One region of the Staphylococcus sp. GDH8C109P genome, then DNA from elsewhere that is predicted to be linked to it. Evidence: predicted binding sites of a transcription regulator. Region 1 holds the regulator's gene; each other region holds the start of a gene.
What was found. Region 1 encodes Rex, which represses fermentation and respiration genes when NADH is low (regulators of the CRP and FNR family bind a similar motif). Its sites were predicted from a motif close to TTGTGAAATATTTCACAA; they were not measured.
Positions count from the first base shown of each region.

Region 1 (11,029 bases):
AAAACCAAATGTGAAATAATGAGCTTAGAAGTTCGTGTAGACAATGCGATTGCACAACACGTGTATACAAATTTAGGCTTTCAATTTGGTGGTAAACGCAAAAATTATTATGGTGAAGGTGAGGATGCGATAGTGATGTGGGTGAATTTAAATGAGTGATCAAACATTGATTTTAGCAGTTGAGTCAAGTTGTGATGAAACGAGTGTTAGTATTATTAAACAGGGGACAGAGATTTTAAGTAATATTGTACTAAGTCAGATTGAAAGTCATAAACGATTTGGAGGTGTGGTACCTGAGGTTGCTAGCAGACACCACGTAGAAGGTATTACAACGACAATTGACCAGGCATTAAATGAAGCAAAAGTAACAATGAAAGATATAGATGCAGTTGCGGTAACACAGGGCCCTGGGCTCATAGGTGCATTACTAGTAGGAATCAATGCAGCTAAAGCGTTAGCTTTTGCTTATGATAAACCATTGATACCTGTACATCATATTGCAGGGCATATTTATGCGAATCATTTAGAGCAACCATTACAATTTCCTTTAATAGCTTTAATCGTTTCAGGAGGGCATACAGAACTTGTATACATGAAAGATCATTTGAATTTTGAAGTTATAGGTGAAACTAGAGATGATGCTGTTGGTGAAGCCTATGATAAAGTCGCAAGAACGATTGGCTTAGGTTATCCAGGTGGGCCACAAGTTGATCAATTAGCAGCAAATGGTCATGATTGTTACAACTTCCCAAGAGTTTGGTTAGAAGCAAATAGTTACGATTTTAGTTTTAGCGGATTGAAAAGTGCAGTGATAAATAAATTGCATAATTTACGACAAAAAGGGTCTGAAATAAAACCTGAAGATGTTGCAGCAAGTTTTCAAAATAGTGTTGTAGAAGTTTTAGTTGGAAAAGCAATGTCAGCTTGTGAAGCTTATGATGTGAAACAGTTAATCGTAGCTGGTGGTGTCGCAAGTAATAAAGGTTTAAGAGCAGCGCTTAATAATGCATGTAAGGATAAAGATATCAATTTGCGTATACCAAGCCCAAACCTTTGTACTGATAATGCTGCTATGATTGGTGCTGCAGCACATTATTTATATCAAGCAGGGTTAGTTGGAGATATGTCATTAAATGGATTTAATGATATGGATATTGAACAATTTTCATTAAATAATTAAATTTGGTATTGTAAATACTTAAATACTTAAATACGTAATAATATATCATAGTGTAGTTTTAACTTAGTATTATAATGTACTTAAAATGTACACAAAGTATATAATTACTAATATTGGAGTAGGAATTTTAAATCAAACAGTTGTTTGATGTATGTTTCTACTTCTTTTTTTGAAATTTACTACTATGACTTTCAGAAAAATATAAAGGATTGATTTTATAAATTTAATCAAGCTCAAATGTTTAAATATTAAAAATGGGGTATATATTTTAATATATAGTCATACTATATAGAATAATGTAAATAAGCATTACATTATTAGGAGGCGGCTTATAAATGAAATCAGTTCAGTATTTTAATTTTGAAAATAGTTTAGCAGCATTAGACTTTTATGAAAAAAATTTAGGTGCCACAGATATTCAACGTATTGGTGGTGACCATGAAATGTTTACAGATATGCCAGAAGAATTCCAAGTAGATAAAAACTTTACAATGAATGCCTCATTTAAAGTCTTAGGTGAAACATTTTATTGCAGTGACACATGGAAAAATAAAAAAATCGATAATAGTGGTGCGATTGTAACATTTACATTCGATCACAATAATGAAGTGGATAAACAACAGGCTATTGATTTTTTTAATAATGCCATAGCAGCTGGATGTGAAGAGGCAATGCCGTTAGGTAAAACGGAATGGTCAGAATTATATGGTATGTTTAATGATCCTTTTGGTGTTACTTGGATGATTAATGCTGAATAAAATATTTAAACTAAATAAAGGAACAATGAAGTAAATGTAAACTTCATTGTTCCTTTTTCTACATTCATAAGCGCTTTTATGATTACTTTATTAAGTTTAAGATTTCAAAGACTTAAGTGGAAGATGCTTTGGCTCGCGTATATACTTGATTAGGGAATTTTAAGATTCTTAATAATTCAATCGCATTTCTTGTATCTGCTTTTCCAGCTTTAATTTTATAATCAAAAGCAATCTCATTTTCATAGATAATCTCATTAAAATGAAAGTTTTTGAAATTGTCTTCTAATAACGTGGCTAATTCAATATCATGAGTCGCAGCTATGATTTCGTAATTTTGGCTGTTACTTAAATAATTTAACACGGATTCAGAAGCAGCGATACGTTCAGTTGTATTAGTTCCTTTAAATATTTCGTCTATAAAGCAATAAATTTTATCATCTGTTTTTAAATCAAATAATCGCTTAATAGATTTGATTTCTGTCATAAAATAACTATCACCAGACAAGATATCATCTTGGTTCACCATAGAAGTGAAAATTAAACCAGGTTTATACTTGAAGTAATTTGCAGTAACTGTATTTATCGTTTGAGCTAATAAAAGATTTAAGGCAATTGCTTTCATAAAAGTTGATTTTCCTGACGCGTTTGATCCAGTTAATAATATATGGCTATTGACTTCTAAATCATTAGAAATAGCATCGACAAGCAATGGGTGCGTAAGTGCTTCAAATTCTACTGAATCATCATTACTTGCTTGGGGCAATGCATATTGTGATAGTGTTTCTCTCCACAATGCTACCGCATAATGATTGTCTATGCTTCCTATATATTCATAACAAGCCATAACTTCAGATTCATATTTTTTAAAGCTATGTTGTATTAAATGAAAGATATGATAGTCCAACATAAATATAGCTTTAAATAAAAATGCAAATATCATAGAATCTTCTGCTGTATTTACTCTTCCTAGAAGACCACTTAGCCTACGAGCAGCTTTAAAATGATTAAAGTCAACATCTATGGAAGGCGCACCATCTATTTTATGAATTGCGTAAGCCTTTTTAATAACATTTGATGTATAAAATAAAGAATTTAAATCTTGATCAAACGTTTTTCTTAGTATGCCACTCAAAATCATATTAAATATAGCAGTCAATATAGTTAAAAGTATACCGAATTCAGGTTTTAAAAATGTAACTAGCAAAAAGACTAACGGAAAATATGTAGCCAACATAAAAAAATGATTACGTTTTACTGTAGTCAATTGATCAGGGAACGTGGGATAAATCGCTTTACCTATTTTAGCAAGGTGAGTTGATATTTTCAGACGAAAAAATTCATCATTTTTAAATTTTTGAATTAAAGCTTGATTATGAATCGTAAACATCTTTCTTAAGGTTGCATACAAGCGCATTTCGCCAATTGCAGAAAAATTAAAGTTCATGTTGTCGAAAAGGGCATTTAAATTCAAATCAGCGTAAGTTTTATCATCTATAAGATTTGTTTCATCAAATTGGTGTTTGTATGTATCGAATTGATAACTATACCTATGATTAGGTCGAACAAAAGATTCTAAAGGTTTTCTAAGTGACCATAAAGGTTTGATATCATGATTTAATTTTTTATTGGCAATGATTGTCGTGATAATAAATAAAATTGTTGTTCCGATTATTAATGCAATTAGGAACCAAAATATAGGATACATAAGTTTCACCTCATACTTAATTAATATGTTTTATTATGTCATGAAATAAATGGATTCACAAATAGCTGATTATGTTAAGTGGTGATATATGTCAATAGAGAACGTGCGTACTTATCAACAATTAGTGTATAACTTGTTGATAAGTCGTGGGCAAATATGTGGATATACATTGTTTTCTGAATATTCAACAGTTTAAAAGTTACATTTTACTTGTGGATAAATGGGATAACTTTGTGGATAGCTTTGATGATAGGGTTAAAGCTGTGAATAGTTAAGGTATAAAATAATAATAAAAAGTACGAAAAATGATTTTTCCATTTTTCGTACTTATCGTTAAAATTAGTATTAAATTAACTTTTCTTGTAATTCTGCCCATTTTGACATGACTTGTTCTAATGCTTGTTCGCTGTTTTCTTTCTCTTTGGCTAAACGATTTGCTTCCTCTGGATCACTATATATATCTGGTAAAGTTAACAATTCATTAATTTCATTAATTTTAGTTTCAAAATTATCTATCTCGGTTTCGCATTCATCAATTTGGCGTTCAATTTGACGTTGTTCGCGTTTTTGAAGTTTTTGATCAATATAATTATCGTTTTGAGTCACCATCGGTTTTGTCTGATGTGAAGCTTCATATTCTTTTTTAGCTTGAATCGCTTCGTTTTCTTCTTTCTTCTCTATAAAATATTGATAATTACCTAAATACATTGTGCCACCATGAGTGTCTAAATCATAAACTTTGTTTGCAAGTTGATTAATAAAATAACGGTCGTGTGAAACAAATAAAATCGTTCCTTCAAAGTTATCCAATGCCTGTTCTAACATTTCTTTTGAATCTATATCAAGATGATTTGTAGGTTCATCTAAAATAAGTACATTGTTACGTTCAAGCATTAACAAAGCCAATTGTAATCTAGCTTTTTCACCACCAGAAAGGTCATTAATGATTTTTTTTACATCTTCTTGTACAAATAAAAATCGACCTAATACTGCACGTATGTCTTTCTCGTTCATTGAAGGGTATTGGTCCCAAAGATAATCTAATATTGTTTTACTAGATTTAAATTCAGCTTGTTTTTGGTCATAGTAACCGATTTTTAAATTTGCACCAGTAGTAATTTCACCGTTTAATTTTGGTTGAATACCTGCAACTGTCTTGATTAAAGTAGATTTACCGATACCGTTAGGCCCAATAATAGCGATATGGTCTCCTTTAGTTACTTCAATGTTGATACCTTTGGTAATTGTCTCTTCATAACCAATTTCTAAATCTTTGATATGAAAAACATCATTACCTGTATTTCGATCAAAATCAAATTGGATATTAGCACTTTTAGCATCAACCATTGGTTTATTGATTCTTTCCATTTTTTCCAGCATTTTCCTACGGCTTTTTGCCATACCAGTAGTTGAAGCCCGCGCTATATTTTTATCAACAAATGTTTCTAAGCGTTTAATTTCATCTTGTTGACGTTCATATTCTTGCATGCGTTTTTCATAATACTTATCTCTTTTTTCAATAAATTGTTTATAATTACCTATATAATGTTGCACATCTCCAAGTGCAACATCATAGATTTGATTTACTATTTTATCTAAAAAATATCTGTCGTGGCTAATGATAACAATAGCCCCTTTAAAATAGTTTAAATAACTTTCTAACCATTGTGTTGTTTCCATATCTAAATGGTTAGTTGGTTCATCTAGCAATAATAAATCAGGCTCACTTAATAACATTTGGGCTAATGAAAGCCTCGTTTTTTGACCGCCACTAAAGTCATTAATAGGGCGATTGAAATCTGGTTCAGTGAAATTTAGACCGTGGAGCACCGTTTTTATCTTACTTTCATATTGATATCCATCTTGTTGTTCGAATTCATTGGATAAGTATTCATATCGATCAATATGATTTTTATATACATCTGTATCATATTCATTTGCATGCTGTGCTAACCAATCTGTTTCTATTTTCATTTCAGATTCAAGTTTTTTCATATTTTCAAAAGGTTTGGACATTTCTTCAATCACGGTTTGGTTTGTGTTGAGTGTCATTTGTTGTGTTAAATAACCAAGTTTTAAATTTTTACTTTTTGAAATATGACCACTATCATAACTCTCGACGCCAGCGATAATTTTCATCAATGTAGATTTACCAGCTCCGTTACGCCCAACGATACCGATACGTTCGCCAGTTTTAACTTCAAAATTGACATTGTTAAAAATATCTTCTCCGTCGAATGATTTTGTAATGTCGTTTAATTGTAATAATATCATCCGTTTTTGCACCTCTCTATTCATTATCATTCTACCGTATTCTGCGTATTGTTAAAACTACCAGTGTTTATTTTTATAATGTATTAATGTATAATGTTGAAGTAATTATAAGATTAATTAGAGATTATAGTATAGGAGGACAAGATCTTGGCTAACCAAAGCGAAAAGATTCCTCGTGCCACGTTAAAACGGTTACCGTTATATTATAGATTCGTCAATACTTTGAAATCTAAAGGGATAGACAGAGTTAATTCTAAAACAATTAGTGAAGGTTTGAACATTGATTCTGCAACAATTCGTCGTGATTTTTCTTATTTTGGTGAATTAGGCAAAAAAGGGTATGGCTATAATATTGATAGCTTGTTACATTTTTTTAAAAATGAGATAAGTGAAAATGATGAAATTAAAATAGCCATCGTAGGTGTAGGGAACCTAGGTAAAGCATTACTAACATATAATTTTTCTATTCATGATGAAATGACTATCACAGAAGCGTTCGATATTCGTGATGATGTAATAGGAACACAAATAGGCAATGTGGTTGTAAGCCCATTTTCAAAAATCACTGATGTATTAAAGCAAGAACAAATTGATGTCGTGATATTAACAACACCTGAAAACGCAGCACAACAAGTTGCAGATACTTTAGTTGAAGCAGGAATTAAAGGTATTCTAAATTTCACACCAACACGTGTTTATACGCCGTCAGATGTACAAGTTCATCACATTGATTTAGGGATTGAATTACAGTCTTTACTTTTCTTTATGAAAAATTACAGTAATAAACAATAATTTTTAAATATTAACTTTGTAGAGATACAAACATTTTTGATGTTTAGTTGTCTCTACAAAGTTTTTTTATTGTTCACTAGCTCCGCTTCATCTTATACATATACATATGAAAAGGCATTAAAACATAAAGGTTGAAATTTTAGTACAAATCTAATATGATAATTCTTATTGATTTTATCGGAAAGAGGTAATGTTATGACGTGGTTAATAATCAGTGGCTTAATCGTAGGTGGACTTTTGGGATTTGTCATGCAACGTACACGATTTTGTCTTGCTGGTGGATTTCGGGATATGTATATTCAAAAAAGTAATAAAATGTTTTATGCCTTGTTAATAGCAATCTCAGTGCAAAGTATCGGATTGTTAATTCTAACTTCGACAGGGTTAGTAGAAATACCAGAGTCAACATATCCAATCATAGGTACGGTTATTGGCTCATTTATTTTTGGTATTGGAATTATATTAGCTGGTGGTTGTGCAACTGGTACATGGTATAGAGCTGGAGAGGATTAATTGGTAGTTGGATTGCACTTATTGCATATGCATTTACATCAGCTGCTACTAAATTTGGTTTATTATTACCTTTAATGGATGGTATCAACAAACCTACTAATGTAAATACAAGTATGGCTCAAACAACTGGTATTCCAACATGGGTATGGGTCGCGTTATTAACAATTATAACGGTTATATTTGTTGTTAAAACGTTACGTAAACCGAAGCCTAAATTTGCGGTACCAAAATTAAAACAAAAGTTTACGGGGATTCGTTATTATTTATTTGAAAAAAAATACCATCCCTTTGTTGCAGCAATTGCAGTTGGACTAATTGCATTATTGGCTTGGCCAGTGAGTGAATCTACTGGCAGAATGTACGGTTTAGGAATTACAACGCCTTCTGCTAATATCGTTCAATTTTTTGTAACTGGTGATCTTCAACTTTTAGATTGGGGTGTATTCCTTGTTTTAGGTATCTTTGTTGGTTCTTATATTGCAGCAAAAGGAGCTAGAGAATTTAAGTGGAGACTACCTGATAAAAAGACAATCCGTAATAGTGTTATTGGTGGCGTATGCATGGGATTTGGTGCATCAGTAGCAGGTGGTTGTTCTATCGGAAATGGTTTAGTTGAAACAGCTACAATGTCTTGGAAAGGCTGGATTGCGCTTGCATCAATGATACTAGGTGCTTGGTTTATGAGTTATTTCATATTTATTAAGCCGATGAAAAAAGCACAAAAGTCTACAAGTCAAACAGTCTCAGCACAAACACAAACGACATAAATTTTATTTTTAGGAGGATTTCATTATGGTATATGAATTAGGTACAGTAGGTATGGTTTGTCCTTTTCCTTTAATTGAAGCACAAAAGAAAATGACTACTTTAGAGAATGGTGACGAATTAAAAATTGATTTCGATTGTACTCAAGCAACTGAAGCAATTCCAAATTGGGCAGCTGAAGAAGGTTACCCAGTTATCAATTATGAACAACTTGATGATGCTTCATGGACAATCACTGTTCAGAAAGCTTAATGTTATATTAAAAATATTATTTTATTATATACTACTCAATGAGAGAAAGTCCGAGACATATTCTATGATGTTTCGGGCTTTATTTTGTTTTAAAAAATTGTTTGTTATTGAATAACACAAGTTGTAATGGTAAATGAGATTAGTCGTCTTTGAATGATCTATATTTTTAATACTAATCATGTATATAGTTGCTTCTTGAAGTCAGCAATATTTTTTGTGTTTACCAAGTAGTTTGAGTTTGGCTTTTAACAGTATTTAAAGGGAATACAATATGATAAAATAGATGATGTTTACAATGCCAAGTAATGAGAGTGAAAATAAAATATGATTGGCATATCTAAGTGTAAGATTTTTTAGATAATTGATTATAAATTCAGTTACTGTCAATATGTGCAATTATGGTGTCAAAATAATATGCAATAAGTTGAATTATAGGCGTTAACAAAGCTATAAAAATTTAAATAATAATTTGAAAATTGATGTGTGAGGAGCTTTTTATATGAATAAAGTTGATGCCATTTTAAGTGTCGTTTGTTGATGGCGTCCTTGTTACAGGAATCACATTTCGATTAACACATGATACCACGTGTGAAACTGTTTTGAAGCAGTGGAAGCCATAGATTTGTATCAATGAGTAGGATAAATCTAATATAATGATAATGAAATACATAGATATGATGATGAACTGAATTGCGACAGAACAAATATCAGAAAGTAGTAGTTTGTAATAGGAGGAAATAAAGTGAGTGAATGGACAAGAGATGAACGTTATCAACGTTATGAAGAAATTAATCAACAAACAATGGACGAATTAACTGAGCGTGTGAATCAATCTAAATATAGACAATTGTTTCATATCCAGCCAAAAACAGGATTGTTAAATGATCCTAATGGTCTAATTTATTATAAAGGAGATTATTATATCTCACATCAGTGGTTTCCTTTAGGAGCTGTCCATGGTTTGAAATATTGGTATACATATAAAAGTAAAGATTTAATAAATTTTGATGATCAAGGAATTTCACTAAAACCAGATACGAAAGATGACAGTCATGGCGTGTATAGTGGCAGCGCATTTACATATAACAACAATTTGTATTATATGTATACAGGCAATCATAGAGATGAAAATTGGAATAGAAAGTCTACACAACATATAGCTAAGGTAGATGACAATGGTGAGGTTCAAAAATTTCCTAAAGCGGTAATAGCAGCGCCACCTTCAGGATATACGCAGCATTTTAGAGACCCTAAAGTATTTGTTAAAGATGAAATTTACTATGCAGTAATTGGGGCACAAAATGAAGAAGGATATGGAAGAATACTTCAATATCAATCAACAGACATTGTAAATTGGACATTTCAAGGTGAAATAACAACAAAACTGGAAGCGTTTGGTTTTATGTGGGAATGCCCAGATTATTTTAATTTAGATGGTTTCGATTTACTGTTATTTTGTCCTCAAGGTATTGAACCAGAAGGTGAAAAATTTAGAAATATTTATCAATCTGGTTATATCATGGGGCAATACGACATAGACCATCTTGTCATGGATCATGGTGATTTTCATGAATTAGATCATGGATTTGATTTTTATGCGCCTCAAACTTTTATAGATGAATTTGGCGAAAGAATACTCATTGGTTGGATGGGTTTACCAGAAGTGAACTATCCTACAGATTCAGATGGTTGGGCTCACTGTTTAACAATCCCGCGTATTTTGACAATTGAACAAGGTAATTTAAAACAACGTCCTATTAAAGCACTTCAACAATTAAGAACGAATAAAGAAACAGCATTAGGTTACGCTAATAAGTTTACGCGGTTTTTAAATCCATATGAAGGTAAACAATTTGAATTGATTATTGATATTTTGGAAAATGACGCTACTGAAATTTATTTTGAAATCAGAGCTTCAAAATCACAGTCTTTACTTATTGCTTATAACACAAAAACAAAAAAAATTACATTGGATCGTAGTGAAAGTGGCTCACTACCAGAACCAGTCGATGGTAATACACGTAGCACTTATTTAGATACGCCATTATCTCAACTACAAATGTTCGTAGACACATCGAGTATTGAATTATTTTGTAATGATGGTGAACGTGTGATGACTTCAAGAATTTTTACAGATGATGATGCCATAGGATTTAAAGCTTCTACTGAATCTGGCCAAGTCTTTCTTAATTTTACAAAATATGACATAAAGGATGATCTATAAATGAAACGTTTACTTGCAATAGGGGAAGCACTTATCGATTTTATCCCTAATCAAAAAGATTCAAAATTAAAAGATGTTGAAGGGTTCACAAGACAAGTCGGTGGAGCGCCTTGTAACGTTGCCTGTACTACGACAAAATTAGATGGGCAAGCAGAAATGATTACCCAATTAGGTAATGATGCATTTGGCGATTTAATTGTTGAAACAATAAATAACATTGGCGTGCATACAAACTATATTCGACGTACAGATGAAGCGAATACTGCTTTAGCATTTGTAAGTTTAACCAAAGAAGGGGAACGTGATTTTTCATTCTATCGTAAACCATCAGCAGATATGTTATACCAACCTAGCAATATAGATGCAATTACTGTAACAGAAAAGGATATGTTACATTTTTGTTCTGTTGATTTAGTAGATAGTCCAATGAAACAGGCGCATAAAGCATTAATAAATAAGGTGAAATCAGCAAATGGTACGATTATCTTTGATCCTAACGTACGTTTGCCGTTATGGACTAGTGAAGCGGAATGTAAAAATGCAATACGTGAATTTTTGCCATTAGC
Region 1 is NZ_JAESMX010000022.1:83,798-94,826, reverse strand. Features, by position in the region: gene rimI (ribosomal protein S18-alanine N-acetyltransferase) at 1-159, shown strand, start outside; gene tsaD (tRNA (adenosine(37)-N6)-threonylcarbamoyltransferase complex transferase subunit TsaD) at 152-1,180, shown strand; gene KA867_RS11735 (VOC family protein) at 1,516-1,938, shown strand; gene KA867_RS11730 (MutS-related protein) at 2,051-3,643, opposite strand; gene KA867_RS11725 (ABC-F family ATP-binding cassette domain-containing protein) at 3,989-5,917, opposite strand; gene KA867_RS11720 (redox-sensing transcriptional repressor Rex) at 6,065-6,709, shown strand; partial or broken gene KA867_RS11715 (YeeE/YedE family protein) at 6,905-7,989, shown strand; gene KA867_RS11710 (sulfurtransferase TusA family protein) at 8,015-8,239, shown strand; gene KA867_RS11705 (sucrose-6-phosphate hydrolase) at 8,982-10,463, shown strand; gene KA867_RS11700 (carbohydrate kinase family protein) at 10,464-11,029, shown strand, end outside.

Region 2 (11,029 bases), on a different contig from region 1:
TTATTTTATAAAATTAATAACATGAATTAGCCTTAAATCTTAAGAAATAAAGAATTGGACCTTTTGATATGAGAATAATATGCGATTTTGATCGTGCATACTGCTCAATAAACAAAGTTTACATATCAAGAGCATGTGACCGCTCACTCATAATGTAAGTACATAACAGAACACAAAAAAGTCAATTTCTATATAATTACAATAAAAATTGACGTTTATGTTTGAGTCTTAGATGTTGATACTTTAGACTCATGTTTATTTATTTTCGGTGGAAAAGAAATAGATCTAGTTTGTTGTTTATATTAGTGATATTGTGCATGCGTGTACTTTAAGAAATTCTAGTTTTATGCATTAAACGTGGTTGATAGGTCGCACTATAAATATCAATGTTGTGTGTCGCGATTGCGTGAATTAATTTAGAGAATGCTGTAGGTGAACAAGAAACGTTGATGGTATTTCGATTGAAGGTATAAACAATAGTTTCAGTGTGATTGAGTAAATTCATAATATCGATAACTTTATCTTTAATAAAAGCATCGTGAAGGCCGTCAACAGCGATTTCGAAACGTTTGGATGATAATAGTAAATGATCTAAGTCTAATAGTTCATGTGCATGATTATTTTCTAAAATTTGATAGATTAAATAATTGTGGAAACTGAGAAAACTAATTAAATAAGGTAGTTGTTGTTTGGGTAAATTCACTTCTAAAGCATATAAATGATTTTTTTTGAAAATAGTAAACTTGAATGATTCACAAAAGTGTACTTGTTTCAAAAGTTTTAACAAATTTTTGCGGATATGACGTTTATTTAAACCACTGATGTTTAATACAAACGTTTCAGTTTTATCTAAAAACATATTATACCTCCATATCTATATAAAGTGACATACGTATATTAAAAATAATATTCTACTGCACTTAAAATTGTACATGTTTTAAATTCTATTAAATTGTACCACTCTTTTTAAAAGAAGACACTAGGTCTTTAGAACGAAGTATAAAATTTTTTAAAAGTTGCAAATTTTAAATTCATAATATTTAGAAAATTCTGTTGTTTCAAGGCTTAAAGTATGATACATTCTTCTTTATTAATACAGAGAGGGAAGTGTTTAGATGTTATCAAAAGTAAGTAAGTTTGCAACGAATACGTTTTTAGTATGGATGCTTATTGCAGCTATCATTGGTTTTATATTTCCAGTGCAACTTGCTACTTTAAGTAGTTGGGTACCTTATTTACTAGGGATTGTTATGCTAGGTATGGGATTAACCATAGATCCTAAAGATTTTAAAATTATATTTCAAGCACCTAGATCAGTAATTGTCGGTGTGATATTACAGTATACAATTATGCCTTTAAGTGCATTTTTAATTGTCAAACTGTTTCAGTTACCTCCAGAAATTGCTATTGGTGTGATTTTAGTTGGATGTTGTCCGGGTGGTACATCCAGTAATGTTATGAGTTATTTAGCAAATGCAAATGTTGCTTTGTCAGTAGCTATTACTAGTGTTTCAACATTACTAGCTCCATTTTTAACACCAGCGTTAATATATTTATTTGCGCATGAATGGTTACAAGTTTCATTTATTAGTATGTTTTGGTCAGTAGTTCAAGTAATTTTAATACCAATAATCATTGGTTTTGTACTTCAAAAAGTATTTAAGAAATTTGCTGATAAGACTGCCACTGCATTGCCAATTGTTTCTGTTGTAGCTATTTCATTAATACTTGCGTCTGTAGTTGGAAGTAGTAAAGCACAAATTTTGGCCACTGGTTTACTTATTTTTGCGGTTGTCATTCTTCATAATTTGATTGGATATGTATTGGGTTATACATTTGCTAAAATTTTAAAATTAGATCGACCGGATAAAAAAGCAGTATCGATAGAAGTAGGTATGCAAAACTCTGGATTAGCAGTTTCTTTAGCCACAGTACATTTTAATCCATTATCAGCAGTGCCAGGGGCGGTATTTAGCTTAATACATAATATTACAGGACCAATACTTGCAAAATACTGGAACAAAAGGTAAATATATCTGATTTTAGGTTGAAATTAATTAGGAATTCATAACTAAGATGAAAACATTAATATTTTGTGTTTTTATCTTAGTTTATTTTATCTGAGGCGATGACAGTCTAGAGAGGCGGAAAGTATGATACACTGACAATAATTTGATTTTATCTTGTTTATTTTAGAGGAGGGTAATGTATGTATCGCGCAGTGATATTTGATTTTGATGGGACAATTATTGATACAGAAAAACACTTGTTTGAAATAATAAATAAACATCTAAATCATTATGGTTTGGAGGAAGTTAGTTTAGATTTTTATCGACAATCCATCGGGGGGTTAGCTTCAGATTTACACCAGTATCTGGAGGTTCAACTTGGACAAGAACGCAAGGAAGCAATTTATCAAGAGCATAATGAAACAAGTATACATTTACCGATTGTTACGCATATGAAACAACTTATGGATTATTGTAAAGTGCGCCATATACCAATGGCTATTGCGACTAGCAGTTTTAGAAAAGATATTCAGCCCACATTCGATCAATTGGGGTTAGATACGTATATCGATGTTGTTGTTGGAAGAGAAGATGTAGAAGAAATAAAGCCAAGTCCTGAACTATATTTAACAGCAGTTCAAAGATTAAATTTTAACCCAGTTAATTGTTTAGCCATAGAAGACTCAGTCAATGGGGCAACTGCAGCGGTAAATGCTGGTTTAGATGTGATTGTAAACACGAATGATATGACGGAAAAACAAGATTTTAGTAACATAGCCTATGCAGGTAAAGATTTATCAGGTACAGCTATCATTGAAAAATATTTTGAAAAAAGTAGAGGCTAGTGTATGAATGGATATTTAATTCTCTTTTTTTTAGGTGGTCCAATTGTTTTAGCAATAGGAAATTTAGTTTTAGGCCCAATCTTTAATAAAAAAGTTCCATTAAAGATACAATTTCGCTCATTCATGGTTGGAAGCCTTGTTTACTTATTAGGAGCGTTAGCTTTATATTTTCTTGTTTTACAAAATCAATTTTAATTTAAAACCCCTTATTTTGACATTAAAAAAGTGTCGATAAGGGGTTTTTATTATATAAAATGAAAATAATAGCCTATTTTAAAAATTGAAGTATTAGTGTCACAATAACTAACACGAGTAAAATAGAATCAATACCTACCATAATTGCAAAACGTGGATTTTTTTCTCCAGTAGCTTTAGATTTTTTAACAGCTTTTAAATTAGGGATTAAACTTACGCTTAATAAAATAATAACAACAATACCAATGAAAATGCTCACGATTTATCACCACCGTTTTTATGTTTATCTATAAATTCCCATAGATAACCAGCTATTATACCAATAATCAGGCCAGTTATAATACCGATTTTCAGAGCAGAAAACATAGCACTGATAATGATTGCAATGAGTAGTGAAATAGGTAAAGTAATACCGAATTTATATTTTCGTTCTGGTGAATTTACAATAGTAAAAATTAAGTAATATAGTATCCCGAATACAACAATCGTAAGTAAACTTTTTAGCACTAAATTTCCGGCAGAAACATCACTGTCACTAAAATAATTGATCAGGAAAAATAATATGCCAAATATAATTGAAACTGTGATTGTTCGTTTCAATAGATGTTTATTCATATTGAACTCCTTTATAATAAAATCTATTGAGCATTATATCATATAAAATTAGGAACTATAACTTCATAAATACTAGACTTCGACTTTTAATTACAATAACTCAAGCTGTAGTTAATGAATTTTGCTGTTTTTATATTGCTTATGATCATTTAAATAAGCATAGAACAAACCTATTACTAAACCACCACCGATATAATTGCCAATACCTGCACCAAGCAAATTGATTAAAGCAGGTATGACTGAAAGGACATCACTTTGATATACGATACCGCCTGCGAATAAAACAGTATTATAAACCACGTGCTCATAACCCATAAATGCGAAAATTGATACACCAAACATCATGACGAACATCTTTGCCAAAACATCGTCTATTTGCATAGCTATGACAAGAGAGATGTTTATAAAGAAATTAGCAAAAATACCTTTTATTAGAATGGCGACAAAACCTGCAGTTAGTGTTTTATGGTCGATTGTAGCTTCTAATTGTTGCATCATTTCAGGTGTCATTATATCTGAAGAACGTATCAATAAAAAGAATATTAATCCACCTAGAGCATTGCCGATAAAACAAAGTGCAAAAATTTTAAAAACACGGAATGGCGAAATGACACGATAATAAAGCCCGACTGTAAAATACATGAAATTACTTGTTAATAATTCAGAATTTGTAAAAAGTATTAATACTAAAGCAAAACTGAATGCAATCGCACCGACTAAATTTGTAACACCCGTTGGAACATCAGATGCTAGTGAACCTTTAATGAGTAAGACAAAAACTGTTATCACGCCTAAGATAAATCCAGCCATAATAGCACGTAACAGATAACGCTTTAAATAAAAACTTTGCAATATATCTTTGGCTCGAATTGTCTCTACGACATGATGGACCCAAGCTTTGCCATAAAAAACTTTATCCCATTTGATATTTTTTTCGTTCAAAATTTTATCCTCACTTTCTATTAATTAAAAATATTATACTATGTCACAGTATTTTTGTGAAATAATTCACAAAATAATCATAATTAAATAGTGCTGATTCATTAACTAATGAGAATATTTAATTGTTCGCTATAATATCAAAAATAAAATTTACATTGCGTTTTCTCACAAAGTAATCTAAAATAAAAACATATGTAAGGGCTTACATAAATAAAAAATAATTGTTTTAATTTTTAGAATTTATAGTATAATAGCGTCATAATAAGTGAATTATTATCACTTATATTTGAATGAGATGGGGTTTGAATGATGAATGAGAATAATGAATTACAAAGGGGACTAGGTGCACGTCAAATGCGGATGATAGCACTTGGTGGAACAATTGGTGTCGGACTCTTTATGGGGGCGACAAGTACAATCAAGTGGACAGGACCTTCAGTAATATTTGCATATTTAATAGCAGGTCTGTTTTTATTTTTAGTAATGAGAGCTATGGGGGAAATGGTATATTTACATCCAACCTCAGGTTCATTTGCAAACTTTGCAAGTGATTACATAAATCCAGTTGCTGGTTATCTGACAGCATGGAGCAATATTTTCCAATGGGTTGTTGTAGGTATGAGTGAAGTTATCGCCGTTGGAGAATATATGAATTATTGGTTCCCTGATTTACCACAGTGGATACCAGGTATTATTGTAGTATTATTGTTGGCAGGTGCTAATTTAGTATCAGTTAAAGCATTTGGTGAATTTGAATTTTGGTTTGCAATGATCAAAGTAGTAACAATTATTTTAATGATTATCGCAGGATTCGGTTTGATATTCTTTGGCCTTGGTAATGGAGGAGAAGCTATTGGACTCTCTAATTTATGGTCACATGGTGGCTTTATGCCTAATGGTTGGATAGGATTCTTCTTTGCACTTTCTATTGTAATTGGTTCTTATCAAGGTGTTGAATTGATTGGTATAACTGCTGGTGAAACGAAAGACCCACAAAAAAATATTAAAAGTGCGGTTAATGGTGTAATATGGCGTATATTAATATTCTATATCGGAGCTATCTTCGTTATTGTAACTGTTTATCCTTGGGATGAATTAGGAAATATCGGTAGTCCATTCGTTGCAACATTTGCAAAAGTAGGAATTACATTTGCAGCAGGACTCATTAACTTTGTAGTTTTAACGGCAGCGATGTCTGGATGTAATTCTGGTATATTCAGTGCTAGTCGAATGACGTTGAATTTATCTCAAAAAGGAATGTTACCTAAGTTTTTCAGTAAAGTTATGAAAAATGGTGTTCCTATTTGGACAGTATCTGCAATAGCAATTGGTATTTTAATTGGCGCATTATTGAACGTTATCTTGCCTTTATTCATAAAAGGCGCGGACAGCATTTTTGTTTATGTATATAGTGCCTCAATTTTACCAGGTATGGTACCATGGTTTATGATATTAATTAGTCATTTAAGATTCAGAAAAAATCACAGTGAAGAAATCAAAAATCATCCGTTCAAAATGCCAGGTGGTGCAATAACAAACTATATTACAATGGCGTTCTTTATCATGGTGTTAATAGGCATGTTATTTAATAAAGAAACAGTTGTTTCAGTTGTTATTGGTATCGTATTCTTAGGTTGTATGACATTGTTCTATTACCTGAAAGGCTATCATAAATTAAGTGATGATCAGCAAATTTAAATAATAAAGCAAAACGTAAAACAGTAGGTTTTACAATTTACCTTAAATAAGTCATAAATGATACATTTACTTGTATCATTTATGGCTTATTTTGTTATCGATAATATCAAAAGTACCATTACACTGATGTTTTACAAAAAATTAACAATATAAAAATACTCACTCAAAACTCGTGCTTTAGAATAAAGTTGAGGTCATAATACATATCCAAAGGAGTTATTATATGAAAATAATTAATAAACTAGCTACTGCTACAATTGCAGGTACAATTATTGCCGGTTCATCATTGGGGAGTGGACAAGGGATTTATGCAGCAGGGAAAAAAGATGAAACTAAAGATTCAAATCAAAATTCTGATGTAGCTTACATGGGCAATACAAAAAACCCTAAAAACGTTATCTTTTTAGTTGGCGATGGTATGGGACCTTCGTATAATGCTGCTTATCGCTATTTTGCAGATAATCCAGATACTAAAGAAATGGATCAAACTGCTTTTGATAAATATCTAATAGGTAGTCAGCGTACAAATCCAAATGATCCAAAAGAGAATGTTACTGATTCTGCAGCCGGTGCAACCGCATTTAGTTCAGGACAAAAAACATATAATGGTGCTATTGGTGTCGATGCTAATAAAAATAATGTTAAAACGATTTTAGAACAAGCTAAAGAAAATGGTAAATCAACTGGTCTAGTATCTACTGCTGAAATCACAGATGCTACACCTGCTGCATACGCATCACATGTAGATGATCGTGATAAAAAGGATGAAATTGCTAAACAATTTTACAATGACAAAATTAATGGCAAACATAAAGTAGATGTACTATTAGGCGGGGGCGCTGAGTATTTCGGTAAAGATAACGGCAACTTAAAAAATAAATTTAAAAAAGATGGTTACGATGTAGTTACTAATAAAAATGAACTACAAAACTCTAAAAGTAAGCAAATATTAGGATTATTTGCAGATAATGATATGCCATTACAGATAGACGCTCCAGATAAAAATCCGAAATTAGTGGATATGACAGATAGTGCTGTAAATAAATTGAAACAAAATGACAAAGGGTTCTTTTTAATGGTAGAAGGTGCTTCTATTGATAAATCTGGACATCCAAATGATGTAACAGGGGTAATGTCTGAAATGTCTGGATTTGAAAAATCATTTGAATATGCTATGAATTACGCAAAAGAGAATCCAGATACACTTGTGGTAGCTACTGCAGATCATTCTACAGGTGGTATGTCTATAGCGAAAGGTAAAGATTATGTTTGGAATCCAGATGCTATTCACAAAATGAAACATTCAGGTAAATATATGACTGAAGAAATCAGCAAGGGTAAAAATGTGGAGAAAGTGATTAAAGATGGCTATGGTTTTGAAGTTTCACAAGACCAAATTGATAAAATAAAAGACGAAGCTAAAAAACTTAAAGATCTTAAAAAAGACGAAAAAGCATATGAGAATCAATTACAAAAAGTTCAAGATGCTGTACAAAAACCGATTAACGACAAATCTCATACTGGTTGGACTACAAATGGCCATACAGGAGAAGATGTAAATACTTATGCATATGGTCCTGGTAGTGATAAATTTAAAGGAAATATTGATAATACTGATAATGCCAAAAATATTTTCGACTTTTTCCAAAATGATGTAAAGTAAAGATGTAATAAACAAATAATGTCAACGCCAGATTAAAAGAGAACGACATAGAAATCGCATTTTTATAAAGGATTTCTATGTCGTTCTTGTTTATTATGTTATTTAAAAAGTAATGTTAGCATTGTTTTAGTGCTTAAATTGAATTTTTGATAAATGTTTACGATAATTATCAAGTGCCATTTTTGACTGTGTGATTGAATCCAATGAGCGTTGATAATTTAAAGCAATAAATCGATAATACAGAATATCTACAGTAAAAAGTTGCGCAAACAAAGATGTTGTTGCGGCCATGCGTAGTTCATTCTCATCTGTTTGACCATAAATTAAAGTATAATCAGAAATTTTAGCTACAGGGTTATTATTCGAGCTTGAGATCGTAATGATAGGTATATTATAGTCGGTAGCAACTTTAGCCATAGATTGCATTTCACTATGACTACCTTGGTTGGTAACGAAAAAAATACAATCTTTTTCATCATGCGTAGCCATGGTAGTCATTAATAAATGTGTTTCTTGTATTAAACGTACATTTAAACCTATGCGAGACAATTTTTGATATAAATCCGTGACAATGACGAGTGATGCGCCATAACCAAATAAAAATATAGTGCGCGCATGTTTCAATGTGTCGCAGATGTCATCGATATGATGTTGCTCAATTTGTGACGCAACACAACTCATTGTATCAGTTGCTCTAGCTAACATTTTAGATTTGATAATATCGACTGATTCATTATCAATTAATTCCATATGATTATTGTTAATTGCATCTTCAGGCAAATAACGTGAAATTGTAATTTTAAGTTCTTGAAAGCCTTTTTCTGTAATTTTTTTGCTAAAACGAACAATTGAAGCAGTACTTGTATTAATTTCATTAGAAAGATCTTGGACAGACATATTAATAATACGATGCGGTTCATTTAAAATAAAATCAGCAATTTTCTTTTCACTTTTTGTAAAAGTTTCATATATGTTATCAATTTTATAAAGTACGTTGGTCATAGTTTAACCACCTAAGTTATCAGATTCTCTCATTGATTTTGTTGTACCTAAAAAGAAGGTGAAGAGGAAACCACCGATGTAAGCAGCGATTAATCCTGCAATATATCCTAAGTACATATGATCTGAAATCAAAGGTAACAATGAAATACCACTTGGTCCAATAGCATTGGCACCAATGTGTCCGATACCACCAACTACTGCGCCACCAATACCGCCACCAATACATGCTGTGAAGAATGGTCTACCAAGAGGTAATGTAACCCCATAAATTAAAGGTTCACCAATTCCGAGGAAACCAACAGGAAGTGCACCTTTAATTGCATTTCTCAAAGTAGTATTTTTCTTACATCTTACCCAAAGTGCTAATGCGGCGCCAACTTGTCCTGCACCTGCCATGGCAGCAATAGGTAATAAGTAAGTAGCACCAGATTGATTAATCATCTCAATATGAATAGGCGTAAATATATGATGTAATCCTAACATAACTAATGGTAGGAAGAAAGCACCAATGATAAAGCCGCTAAAGACGCCACCGATATCAATAACCCCATTGACTACGGATACTAAACCGTCAGAAACAAAGCCAGCTAATGGCATAATGATAAAGATTGTTGATAAGCCGATAACGAACAAAGTAATTGTAGGTGTCACGATGATATCTATGGCATTTGGTACAATTTTATGTAATCTCTTTTCTACGAGACTTAATAACCAAACTGCAAAGATAACACCTATAATGCCACCTTGTCCTGCTTGTAAAGGTTCACCTGTGAAAATATTAGTAATCATATTTTCTTCTGTTAAACCTGTTAATAATGTTGTCCCACCAATAACACCACCTAAACCTGGTGTTGCACCAAATTCTTTTGCAGCGTTGATACCCGTGAAGATTGCTAAATAAGCTAACATACCATCTTTAATTACATTAAAAACAGTGACAAGTTGCGTAATCCAAGCGCCTGATATGACCTCCGCCGCAAGTAAATTGCTTAAAACAGCCCCAATACCACCAATTAAACCTGCACCAATAAATGCTGGAATCAATGGGATAAATATATTTGCGATTGTTTTTAATAGTTTATTGAACTTACCGCGTTTTTGTTTGCTTTGAAAAGCCGCCTTGTTTTCTTTAGCTCTTGCTTCAGTTTCAGCTTTATAATTTTTATTATGTTGTGGAATGGTTTCACCTAAACGCACACCACTCATTTCAGATATATGGTCAGCTACTTTATTAACTGTGCCAGGCCCAACGACAACTTGTACACGGTCGTCTTTGACCACACCCATAACGCCGTCAATAGATTTTAATTTATCATAGTCAACTTTGTTTTCATCGTGCACTTTAATTCTAACGCGCGTCATGCAATTGATAACATTTTCCATGTTCTCTAAACCGCCAACTGCATTTACAATGTTTTCTGCAAGTTTTTGTTCTTTAGACATCGTAAAACCCTCCTATATACATAAATTATTTTAAGTATTTGGTTTAATCTCTGATTGCTTGCTTAACGATATGATTATTATTGTCTAAACGTTGTTTTGCGTCTGCTTTTGATGTATCACACATATGCATAACGATAGCAACTTTAAGGTTATGATCTGCGGCATTATATAGCTTCTCAGATTGTTGATATGATGTGTCACAGATATCTTGTACGATGCGTATAGAACGGTCAATTAATTTTTGGTTTGTAGCTTTTACATCGACCATGAGATTATCATATACTTTACCGGCACCAACCATTGTGATTGTTGAAATCATATTAAGTATCAATTTTTGTGCTGTTCCTGATTTTAATCTTGTGGAACCTGTTAAAACTTCAGGGCCTACATTAACTTCAATTGCTTTTGTAGCTATTTTACTTATTTTAGTATTTGTATTGCATGCAATTGAAACGGTATGTGCACCAATGCTATTTGCATATTTTAATCCTCCGATAACATAAGGTGTATTACCACTTGCAGCAATACCAATCACAACGTCTTTTTCATTAAGGTGAATATGATGTAAATCTTCTTCTGCCAAAGAAGTGCTATCTTCAGCACCTTCAACAGCAACT
Region 2 is NZ_JAESMX010000009.1:89,412-100,440, reverse strand. Features, by position in the region: gene KA867_RS02395 (hypothetical protein) at 329-859, opposite strand; gene KA867_RS02390 (bile acid:sodium symporter family protein) at 1,116-2,030, shown strand; gene KA867_RS02385 (HAD family hydrolase) at 2,210-2,854, shown strand; gene KA867_RS02380 (hypothetical protein) at 2,858-3,049, shown strand; gene KA867_RS02375 (hypothetical protein) at 3,123-3,308, opposite strand; gene KA867_RS02370 (hypothetical protein) at 3,305-3,664, opposite strand; gene KA867_RS02365 (formate/nitrite transporter family protein) at 3,776-4,606, opposite strand; gene KA867_RS02360 (amino acid permease) at 4,916-6,304, shown strand; gene KA867_RS02355 (alkaline phosphatase) at 6,528-7,967, shown strand; gene KA867_RS02350 (MurR/RpiR family transcriptional regulator) at 8,094-8,969, opposite strand; gene KA867_RS02345 (PTS transporter subunit EIIC) at 8,973-10,412, opposite strand; gene murQ (N-acetylmuramic acid 6-phosphate etherase) at 10,456-11,029, opposite strand, start outside.
Region 2: the regulator Rex is predicted to act here: its motif matches at 4,661-4,678, upstream of KA867_RS02365 (formate/nitrite transporter family protein).

Region 3 (11,029 bases), on a different contig from region 1:
ATAACGATATTGCCGAAGATTTATTAAAAATTACAGTTCATGACGCAAGTGGTCATTGTAAAGAGACTGCCGACCGTCTAAAACATTTTGAAAAAGACGTTTATATCGTAGCTTCAGATGAGGCATGGATTGATATTGCAGATTTGGGCGTGAATAAGGGAACCACAATTAATCGAATTCAGAATTTACTTCAAATTACGCCTGCAGAAACCATTGCATTTGGTGACGGATATAATGATTTAGATTTATTTAAAGCTGCCAAATATAAAGTCGCAATGGATAATGCCTATCCCGAATTAAAAAAAGAGGCTAATTTAATTGCAATTAATAATAATGAAGATGGGGTTGTACAAACTTTAAATTTACTTTTAGGATTCAAATAAAAGTAAATTTTTATTTGAAGTAGAAAAATAGTAAAAAATCATAAAATAAATTGTACTTTGTATGATAATATCTATCTAGTGTGTATTTTTATATGCAATATTTAGATGAGGAGGCTCATGCATCGTGAGTACAAAGCAACAATCAAACAATAAATTGATTTTAGCTATTGTGTTAAGTGTGTTAACGTATTGGCTTTTTGCCCAATCGTTTATTAATATATCTACACAGGTTCAAAATACCTATCAAACAACACCAGGCGTTGTTAACTTATCTGTCAGTCTAGCATCATTTGCTACTGGTATTTTTATGGTAGGTGCAGGTGATGTTTCTGATAAAATAGGAAAACTAAAAATGACTTATATTGGTATCATTTTTAGTATTTTAGGCTCATTACTCATTATTGTATCTAGTGTGACAGCGTTCTTATTGGTAGGACGTATGTTGCAAGGACTTTCTGCGGCTATTTTACTTCCTTCTACTGTAGGCGTGATTAATGAGCAATTTAAAGGTAAAGAAATGCGTAGAGCGTTTAGCTACTTGATGATTGGTAGTGTTGGTGGTATCGGTTTAGCATCGATGGTTGGTGGATTGATAGCTACATATGTCAATTGGCAATCTAACTTTATCATCTCTATTATTATTTCAATTATCGCATTTTGGTTATTGTGGGGAACAGAAGAAGTAGAAAAAGAAAAAATTGACACAAGACCATTTGATTATATTGGTATGTTTTTATTTGCAGTTTTAATAGGAAGTATTACTTTATTTGCTACACAAGGATTTGAACAAGGATGGTTTAGCACCTTTTCAGTTACGTGTCTTGTAATTTTTGTACTTTCTACAGTTGTCTTTATATTCTTTGAAAGACAAAAACATGCACCATTCATTGACTTTTCACTATTCCGAAACCGTGGATTTGTGGGTTCTTCAATGATTAATGTTGTACTCAATTCTGGCGTAGGTACAACAACAGTATTTAATATGTATGCGCAGACAGAGTTAGGGTTAAATGCCTTTCAAGCAGGTCTTGTGACTGTACCTTATGTCATCATGGCAGTTGTGATGATCCGTTTAGGAGAAAAATTATCCTTACGTTTTGGTGGGAAACCATTGTTATTAGTAGGACCACTATTTCCAGCAATAGGAATTATGTTTATTAGTTTAACTGTATTACCAACAGATTGGTATGTAGGCATTGTCGTGTTTGGCTTTGTCATTTGTGCTATAGGAAATGGTTTATGTGCCACGCCAGGAATTACAGTTGCCATTTTAACCATACCTGATGAAAAAGTTGGTTTAGCTTCAGGTATCTACAAAATGTGTGCAACACTAGGTGGCGCGCTAGGAATTGCGCTTAATACAACTATTTTTGCAGCAGTGCAAGTGAACCATAGTGCTAGTGTAGCTGCGACTACTTCATTTTTAACAGGTTTATCAATTATGATTATTGGTGTGATTTTGACTCAAATCATTATACCTAAAAATATAAAAGCTTAAGCATTTATTGAAATTTATTAATAAATGATACTGTGCTATAGATTTCATATTTAAAAGGTACCTTGTCAAATAGACAGTAAAAAATAAAATGTTTATGAGTTTGGTACATAAATCCCAGAAAAAAGCACTCAGATGATTTAATTCATCTGAGTGCTTCTTTTTAATTCAATACTTCGTATTGTTGGCTCGCTTTCTTAGGGGACAGCTTCAGCCTGTAGTCTTCAGCTTGTCCTGTTCCCTCAAGAGTCTCGCCAAAATACGTCCCATTTGCCCAAGAACTTTATGTCTCTGGATAATTTTTAATGTGCTTCGTTTTTTATTAAAAATGAAACTATGAACGATGTTAGAAAAGCGCTTGAATTTTATAGTTATGTTTCCGACCGGTTACGTTATATTGGTGACCTCTTACGATAAAAGTACTGACAAAATAGAAGGGAATTATATAGTATAAGTAAAAAGAGGGGGCGGTACTATGGAAAGTGACGTACGAGTTCATCTGAAAATAGACGAAGTTCGCACTATAACAGAAGTAAACATCGATACTTTTGATAGAAAAACAGGTGAAAGTTTATTAGAACACATAAATAATTTCACAATTTCAAATTTAGATAAACTAGGGATTAAAACATCAGAAGGTATATTCATGATCAGTAAATCAGATATTATGTTCGCTGAAATATTTGATAAAGAAATCACAATTACGACAACAGAAAAAGAACTTACAACACGCATGTCTTTAAGTACATTACAACATAAATTGGCCGGAGCTTTCTTTATACAAATATCTAAATCATCAATTATTAATGTTCATTTTATAAAGAAAGTTAACCCATCATTCTCAGGTAATCTAATAGCTACACTTACGAATGGTAAGAAAGTGTCTATATCTCGAAGATACGTCAAAAATTTAAATAAAGCATTAGGCATATAACATATAAGGAGAGGATTATAATGAAAAGAATCTTAAAAGAAATGTTACAAGGTGTCGGATTTAGCAGTAGCATTACGATTATATTTCTCGCAGCTAATCATATGAGCATTGATTTTGGCGATGTAATAGGAATATATTTCTTTGGAGCTGTTTGTGGTTTATTATCTAGTATTTATGTAGTAGATAATATACCTTTATTACTGCAATTATTCATTCATTTAAGTGGTAGTGTTATTTCATTTATTGCTGTAGCTTATCTTAATCATTGGTTACCAATGGAGGTTTCCACAGTAGTTTCATCAATTACTATATTTGTGATTATTTTTCTAATATTATGGTTTATATTTTTTTTTAATAATATAATACACAGTAAAAAAGTTAACGCTAAACTAAAAAACTAAAATAGAATTTGGCACAAAAGGATGGGTGTAAAATTCAAAAGAAAATAGCAATATAATCATTTTCGCTTACAGTACAGCACATCCTAATGATACCAAGATACCATAAAAAATATTTAGTATTTTTCAATAATCTCTTGCTTGATATCGCACTCTAAGGTTTATGGTTGAAATATATTCAAAGGAGGTTATATAATATGGGTAAATTTAATAGTCTACAGGACAAAGTTGTAGTTATTGCTGGTGGTGCTAAGAACCTTGGTGGTTTATTAAGTACTACTTACGCTAAAGAAGGAGCCAAATTAGTAATCCATCACCATGATGAAAATTCTTTAGATGATGCAAAAGCGACACTTACAAAAGTTGAAAACTTAGGCGGAGAAGGTACATTATTTTCTAGTGATTTGACAAACGTTAGTAATGTCCAAGCTTTATTTCAACATGCTGAAGAGACATTTGGAAAAGTTGATATTGCAATAAATACTGTTGGTAAAGTGCTTAAAAAACCTATTTCAGAAACGACTGAAGAAGAATTTGATAGTATGGCAGACATCAATGCAAAGTCAGCTTATTTCTTTATTAAATATGCTGAAAAATCTATGAATGATAATGGTAAAATCATCACTTTAGCCACTGCATTGCTTGCTGCATACACAGGCTTTTATTCAACTTATGCTGGAGGCAAATCGCCTGTTGAGCATTATACACGTGCAGCCTCAGCAGAGTTTATGGATAGAGGCATCTCAGTGAACGCGGTCGCTCCTGGACCAATGGACACACCATTCTTCTACCCACAAGAAAGCGATGATGCTGTAGCATTCCATAAATCTCAAGCGCTTCATAACCAACTTACAAAAATAGAAGACATCGCGCCAATTATTACTTTCTTAACTTTAGATGGATGGTGGATCAACGGACAAACATTATTTGCTAACGGCGGTTATACGACACGCTAGTTTACTTTTTAATCATGAGGAGGTCATTTTGATATGAATTACTTTTTAGCAATATTTAAAGGGAAAGAAACAGATATCAAAATTATTACAGAAACAAAGGTAATAGATGAAAAGAGTGTATCTGTGCCAAGTCATAATTACGTTAAATCATTAGCTGAAGAGATTATTGAGTTATCGCATCAAAATAATTTATTCCATAATGATATTAAAGGTATTGGTTTAAATATAGATGATCCTGAACACATTGGTTATAACAGTGTGGAGTCATTAAAGAATGATATGACATCAACATTTGGATTTGAAGCTATCATTAATAATGATTATGAAGATTTACTGGTTCAACTTATGAAATAGACAAAAAGGTGACTTTATAAAGTCACCTTTTTTTAGGAGGTAAATTATGCAAGTAAAACAAGTTGCCGATAATTTAGGTATCAGTGAACATACCATTCGATATTATGATAAAGCAGGACTTTTTCCTTTTGTTCAGAGAAATAAGAATGGTTATAGAGATTTTTCAGAAGAAGACTTATATTGGATTGAATTTATAAAATGTATGCGCCAGACACATATGCCTATATCAACGTTAAAAGAAATTGCGGAGTTATACCATCAAGGAAGTGACACAAAAACGAAGCGAAAAAATATATTTTTGGAACATCAAAAAAATTTAATGGAACAAAAAAAGATTATAGATCAAGGACTTCAAACATTAGAAAAAAAATTTAAATTGTTGGAGAATGAATAGATAAAAGCACAGTACGAGAGAGAAAAAAGGAAAATGCAAATTACTTCTACCATTTTTTTATAGTACTTAACTTTAAATAACAATTATAATTAACTAGAAAAAATCTATGTGATAGAAAATAAAATGAATGTGTCTGGGACGAATCAATGCTGTCCCAGATTTTTTATACTCTCAGGACATATTTACTTTTTTAATAAACAATTTGATTTATATACCCCTTATTCAACTATTTTCATATTTTTCTTAATCCGTTTCTAAAACTGTCACAGTAGATGTTGTGCGCATTTTCACAATTCACTATAAACGTAAAATTTAAAATTTTTGCATAAATTTCAAAAATAATGGTATATTACATGTAAGGGCTTACATACATAAAGAAAGGAGATATTTATAACTCAAAACTTTAATAGTTGGATTAAACATAGATAGGAGAAACTGTATGAAAATTATTCCATTTTCAGATTTGAAAGACATCGTAAATGAAGGTGATGTTATAGCTCTGGCAGCCTTATCTACGGCAAATTTACCAGCTGAGATACTTAAAACGTTAGTCGAACAATATGATGAGAATCAATCACTTAATAATTTAACGTTCATGCTTGCAAATGATATTAGTGATTATAGAGGAGACAGTTTTGATTTAGATTCATTCGTTTCAAGGGGTATGGTCAAACGATTAATCACGAGTATTATTACTGGTTCGCCAGTAACGATTCGAGCAATGCAGAACAATGAAATAGAGGCATACTTCCTACCTCAAGGTGTAATAACTACACATTATCGTGGAAGTACGGAAGCTTTTCCAGGTCCGATTACTAAAATTGGATTAAATACAAACGTGGATCCACGTTATTCTGGTGGCAAAGTCAATTCATGTACGACTGAAGATTTAGTTTCTTTAATAAATATAAATGATGACACTTATTTGAACTACCGTTTTCCAGACATTGATGTAGCTATACTAAGAGGTACATATGCTGATGAAGAAGGCAATATTTACATGCAGCATGAGACACATTTAGGAGAAGGCTTTAGTTTAGCGGCAGCTACGCATAAAAATAATGGTAAAGTCATTGTTCAAGTTAAAGAAGTGATTCAAAGTGGTCGTTTCAATCCAAGTGAAGTGTTTATACCTGGTAAATTAGTAGATTATATTGTAGTGAACCGTGATCCAAAATATCATAGACAAGTGATGCAAACGTATTATGATCCGGCACTTTCAGGACATTATCAAATTACAGAGATGCGAGAACCATATATAGCATTGAACACTCGAAAAGTAATTTTGAGACGTGCTGCTCAATTTTTACTTCAAGGTGATGTCATCAGTATTGGTTTTGGCATAAATAATGAGTTATCCAATGTTTTAACTGAAGAAGACGTTAATAATTTAGTACAGCCCAATATAGATACAGGCGTGTTTGGTGGTTTGATTAGCAGCGGAAAATATTTTGGTATGAACTATAACTTAAGTGCACGTATGAGACACGATATGACTTGGGATTTCATTTATAACGGAGGTGTTGATATAGCATTTCTAAGCTTTGCTCAAGTAGATTCCAAAGGTAATGTAAATGTCTCAAAATTTGGCAATAAAATGAATGGCTGTGGTGGATTTATCGACATAAGTCAAACGGTAAAAACAATTGTCTTTTCCGGTTCATTAGTTGTCGGGGGTCAACTAAGTTATGCACAGCGCAAGGTCAATGTAGAACAAGAAGGTCATATACCAAAATTTATCAATGAAATTGATAATGTTGATTTCAATGTTGAAAATGCGTTTTTGCTTGATCAAGAGGTGTACTTTGTCACCGAAAGGGCTGTATTTGAACTTACACAACAAGGATTAATGCTCATTGAAATAGCTCCTGGTCTTGATTTAGAGCGAGATATTCTAGCAAATATGGAATTCAAGCCGCTCATTGCAACACATTTGAATGAAATGAATAGCGATATCTATCAAGATAAGTGGGGAGGATTGTCTGATGCAATAAAGTCGGATTATCGTATTTAAACTAAGGGGGAGAAAAATATGAACTACGACTGGATTAAAACGAGAGCGACATTTGACGATGAAAAAGCCGCAGTGATTGACCCATTCAAAGGCACGGAATGGACCTATCAAGATTTGAATATTCGTGCAGAAAATTTAGCTAATTATTTACAAAATCAAGGTGTAAAACGTGGTGATGTCGTCGGTATATTCACGCCTAATGATGTAGCGTTATTAGATTTGATGTTCGCTTCATTTAAATTGGGTGCCGTATACTTACCAATTAATTGGCGTTTGAAAACACAGGAAATAAAAAGTGTGATTGAAGATTCCAATGTCAAACTCATTTTTTACGCTGAGAAGCATGTTTCAAGTTTAGAAGGCATTGCAGATGATTTGCTACACATGGATATTGACTCAAATGCATACGATGAAGTAGTAGATCCTTCGCAACACCGTCCATTCAATACTGTTAGTGTGGAAGGAAGCGATTTAGCGTCATTAATGTATACAAGTGGTACGACAGGACTACCTAAAGGCGTTATGTTTTCATACGATTCTTTTGTAAATAATCCAATTAATATAGCACTGACTTATAAAATTAATTCGACGTATACAACAATTGTTTCCACACCAATGTTTCATGTCTTAGGATTTAACGATTTGACACTACCTTTATTAATGGCTGGTGGCACACTGATATTACAGCGTTACTTTAATGGCGAAGCGTTAAATGATTTAATGGCTCAGTACCAACCTAATTATTTAATTCAGATTCCAACGATGTATTACGCCATGTTAGTAGCTGAAAATTTCGATTTGAAAAACTTTGAAAGTATCGATTTCTTAATTCAAGGTGGTTCATCACCTTTACCAATGGTACAAAAGAAATTTAATAGCTTGGGCTATTCAATTATTAATGGTTATGGTTTAACTGAAGCACCGCTTGTCATGGTTAATACACCTGAGAATGGCGCACAGAAACCAGGCAGTATTGGTAAGCCGGTCATGTTTATGGATATATGTATATTTGATGATAATTTTGAAGAAGTAGAAGTTGGTGAAATTGGTGAACTTGGCGTTCGTGGTAATAATATAACACCTGGTTATTGGAATAAACCGGAAGAAACTGCAAAAACATTTCACGGCGAATATTTCTTAACAGGTGATTTAGCAAAAGTAGACGAAGATGGTGATGTCTATATCGTTGATCGTCGTAAAGAAATGATTATTACTGGTGGTGAGAATGTTTTACCTTCCGAAGTAGAAACGGTATTAGCAGAACACCCACTCGTAGCTCAAGGTGTTGTCGTTGGATATGACAGTCCCAAATATGGTGAATCAGTTGCTGCAGCAGTTGTACTTACCAAAGATGACCCAGACTTTGAAGCAAAATTAGACGCGCATATGCGTGAAAATATTGCTGGTTATAAAATTCCGAGATTATATCTGAAATTGACACACATGCCATTGAATTCAACATCAAAAGCAGACAAATTAGAACTTCAGAAATACATGAATGAGAAAGCCCAACAAGAAGTGAAAAATGTTGACGATTTGAATTAAAATAAAATGCTGAAAAGCACAAAATTTTTTTACTATAAATGTAAGCGCTATCAAAAAATGGAGGTTTTTATTATGCCAACAAAAGAAGAAACATTAAAAGCATTGTACCCAGAAGATATTTTAAGTATTGGAAAAGATTTAACAGAAGGTGAAGTTAAATTATTAAAACAATTGAATGACATGTTAGAAGAAAAGTATCGTGATTCTGTCAATGAACATTGGTTAAATGCCACTGAGCCAGAAGATTATTTTGATGAATTAGGGAAACTTAACTATTTTAATAATCCATTGCTTTTTGAAGGACGTGAAGGCGCTCGTACACCGAGTCAAATGTTCCAATTTTTCATGTCATATACGATTGCAAGATTTGATGTATCTTTAGCAACGTTGTTAGGTGTACATCAAGGATTAGGACATAATTCATTCTGGTTTGGCGGTAGTAAAGAGCAACAGGCATATTACCTGCCAAAGTTACAATCACATGAATTACGTACTTGCTTTGCACTTACGGAACCAGAACATGGCTCTGATGTCGCAGGTGGATTAGAAACAACTGCAAAACGTCAAGGCGATGAATGGATTATTAATGGTGAAAAGAAATGGATTGGTGGAGCAAATGTTTCAGATGTCATGCCAGTCTATGCCGTAGATGTAGAAACAGGAAAACCTAAAGGCTTCATTATTGGACCAAGCCAAGAAGGTGTAGAAATTGAACTGTTAGAACATAAAATTGCACTAAGAATCGTACCTAATGCAAAAATTCGTTTGAAGAATGTCGTTGTCAAAGAGGAACAACGTTTACAAAATATCAATAGTTTTAAAGATATAGCGAAAGTTTTATATTCAACACGTGCAGGTGTTGCATATATGGCAACAGGTGCAATGGCTGGTGCATTGAAGGCAACGACAGATTACGTAACAAAGCGTAAACAATTTGGTAAAGAAATTAGTAAATTCCAACTCATTCAAGAAAAATTGGCAATGATGCAAGGAAACTTAGCACAAGCTATGGCTACATGCGCACAGCTCGCACGTATGCAGGCTAACGGTGAATATGATGAAGTAGCGACTTCAACAGCTAAAATGATGAATTCATTAAGATTAAGAGAGACTGTAGCTATGGGTCGTGGTGTTCATGGTGGTAATGGTATCTTAGCTGGAGAGTATGATATTGCTCGTTTCTTTGCGGATGCAGAAGCGATTTACACATATGAAGGTACGCACGAAGTCAACGCACTGGTTATCGGCAGAGCAATTACAGGAGATTCCGCATTTATATAAAATTTTATGCTTAAATGGTTAATGAAAAAATTGGAGGGTTTAGTATGACGATAAGAAAAGCAACAGTGCTAGGTGCAGGAACAATGGGTAGTCAAATTGCTGCACTACTTGTAAATGCAGGCTTAAAAGTTAAATTATTGGATATTGTCATTGATGAAAATGATCCTAATAAAATCTCGAAAAAGGCTTATGAAGTAATAACAAATCCTAAACGTCCACAACTGTTTGATTTATCATTTGCCTCAAACTTATCATATGGTAATTTCAATGAAGATTTACAAGATGATGATGCAGATATATATATTGAGGCAGTTAAAGAAGAAGTGGACATAAAGCATCAAATTTGGGATCAAGTTAAAAAAGTAGCAAATGATGATGCAGTGTTTGCAACAAATACTTCAGGTATTCCAATTGAAGCAATTGCAGAGGTATTTGACGATCGTGATAAAGAAAGATTTTTCGGTATGCACTTCTTCAATCCACCAAGAATAATGAAATTAGTGGAAGTTATCCCAAATAAACAAACGCATCCAGAGGTTGTCGAACGGGTACAAGCTTTTGCAGAAGATGTATTAGGTAAAGGTGTAATTGTAGCAAACGATGTACCTGGATTTGTTGCCAATAGAGTCGGCACACAAACAATGAATGATATTATGTATCGAGCAGAACAACAAGGTTTCTCTATTACTGACGTTGACGCATTAACAGGTCGCAGTATTGGTCGACCTAAAATGGGCACATATGGGCTATCTGATTTAGTAGGATTAGATATTGCTATGGCTGTGATCAAAGGATTACAAAAAATTCCAGAAGAACAACCATTCTTCAAAGATGTAGCACTTTCTGAAAAATTAGCGAAAAATGGTGCATTAGGTAATAAAACAAAACAAGGGTTTTATAAAAAAGTAAATAAACAGCGTTATGTTTATGATGATAAGCAAAATGACTATGTTGAACCTAAACAACCACAATTAGAAATTTTAGGTCGCTTTAGTAAAGATCTTGCTTCAAATTTAGATGTTATCTTTAATGCGCAAGATGATGCGGGTGTATTCTTATGGGAAACATTGCGAAATAATTTCTATTATTCAGCAGTGAATGTACCAAAAGCTGCGGAAGATTTTAAAGATATTGATCGCGCATTAGTTTGGGGCTTTAACTGGAAATTAGGACCATTCCAATTATGGGATTTAATGGGATATGAACGTGTTAAATCTCGTATGAAAGAAGAATTAGGTCAATTACCTGATTGGATTGAGCAACGCAACGAAGCGT
Region 3 is NZ_JAESMX010000014.1:177,983-189,011, reverse strand. Features, by position in the region: gene KA867_RS07675 (Cof-type HAD-IIB family hydrolase) at 1-383, shown strand, start outside; gene KA867_RS07670 (MFS transporter) at 505-1,881, shown strand; gene KA867_RS07665 (LytTR family DNA-binding domain-containing protein) at 2,354-2,812, shown strand; gene KA867_RS07660 (DUF3021 family protein) at 2,833-3,213, shown strand; gene KA867_RS07655 (SDR family oxidoreductase) at 3,408-4,166, shown strand; gene KA867_RS07650 (hypothetical protein) at 4,200-4,520, shown strand; gene KA867_RS07645 (MerR family transcriptional regulator) at 4,567-4,914, shown strand; gene fadX (fatty acid degradation protein FadX) at 5,354-6,928, shown strand; gene fadD (long-chain-fatty-acid--CoA ligase FadD) at 6,947-8,473, shown strand; gene fadE (acyl-CoA dehydrogenase FadE) at 8,546-9,754, shown strand; gene fadB (3-hydroxyacyl-CoA dehydrogenase/crotonase FadB) at 9,799-11,029, shown strand, end outside.
Region 3: the regulator Rex is predicted to act here: its motif matches at 5,190-5,207, upstream of fadX (fatty acid degradation protein FadX).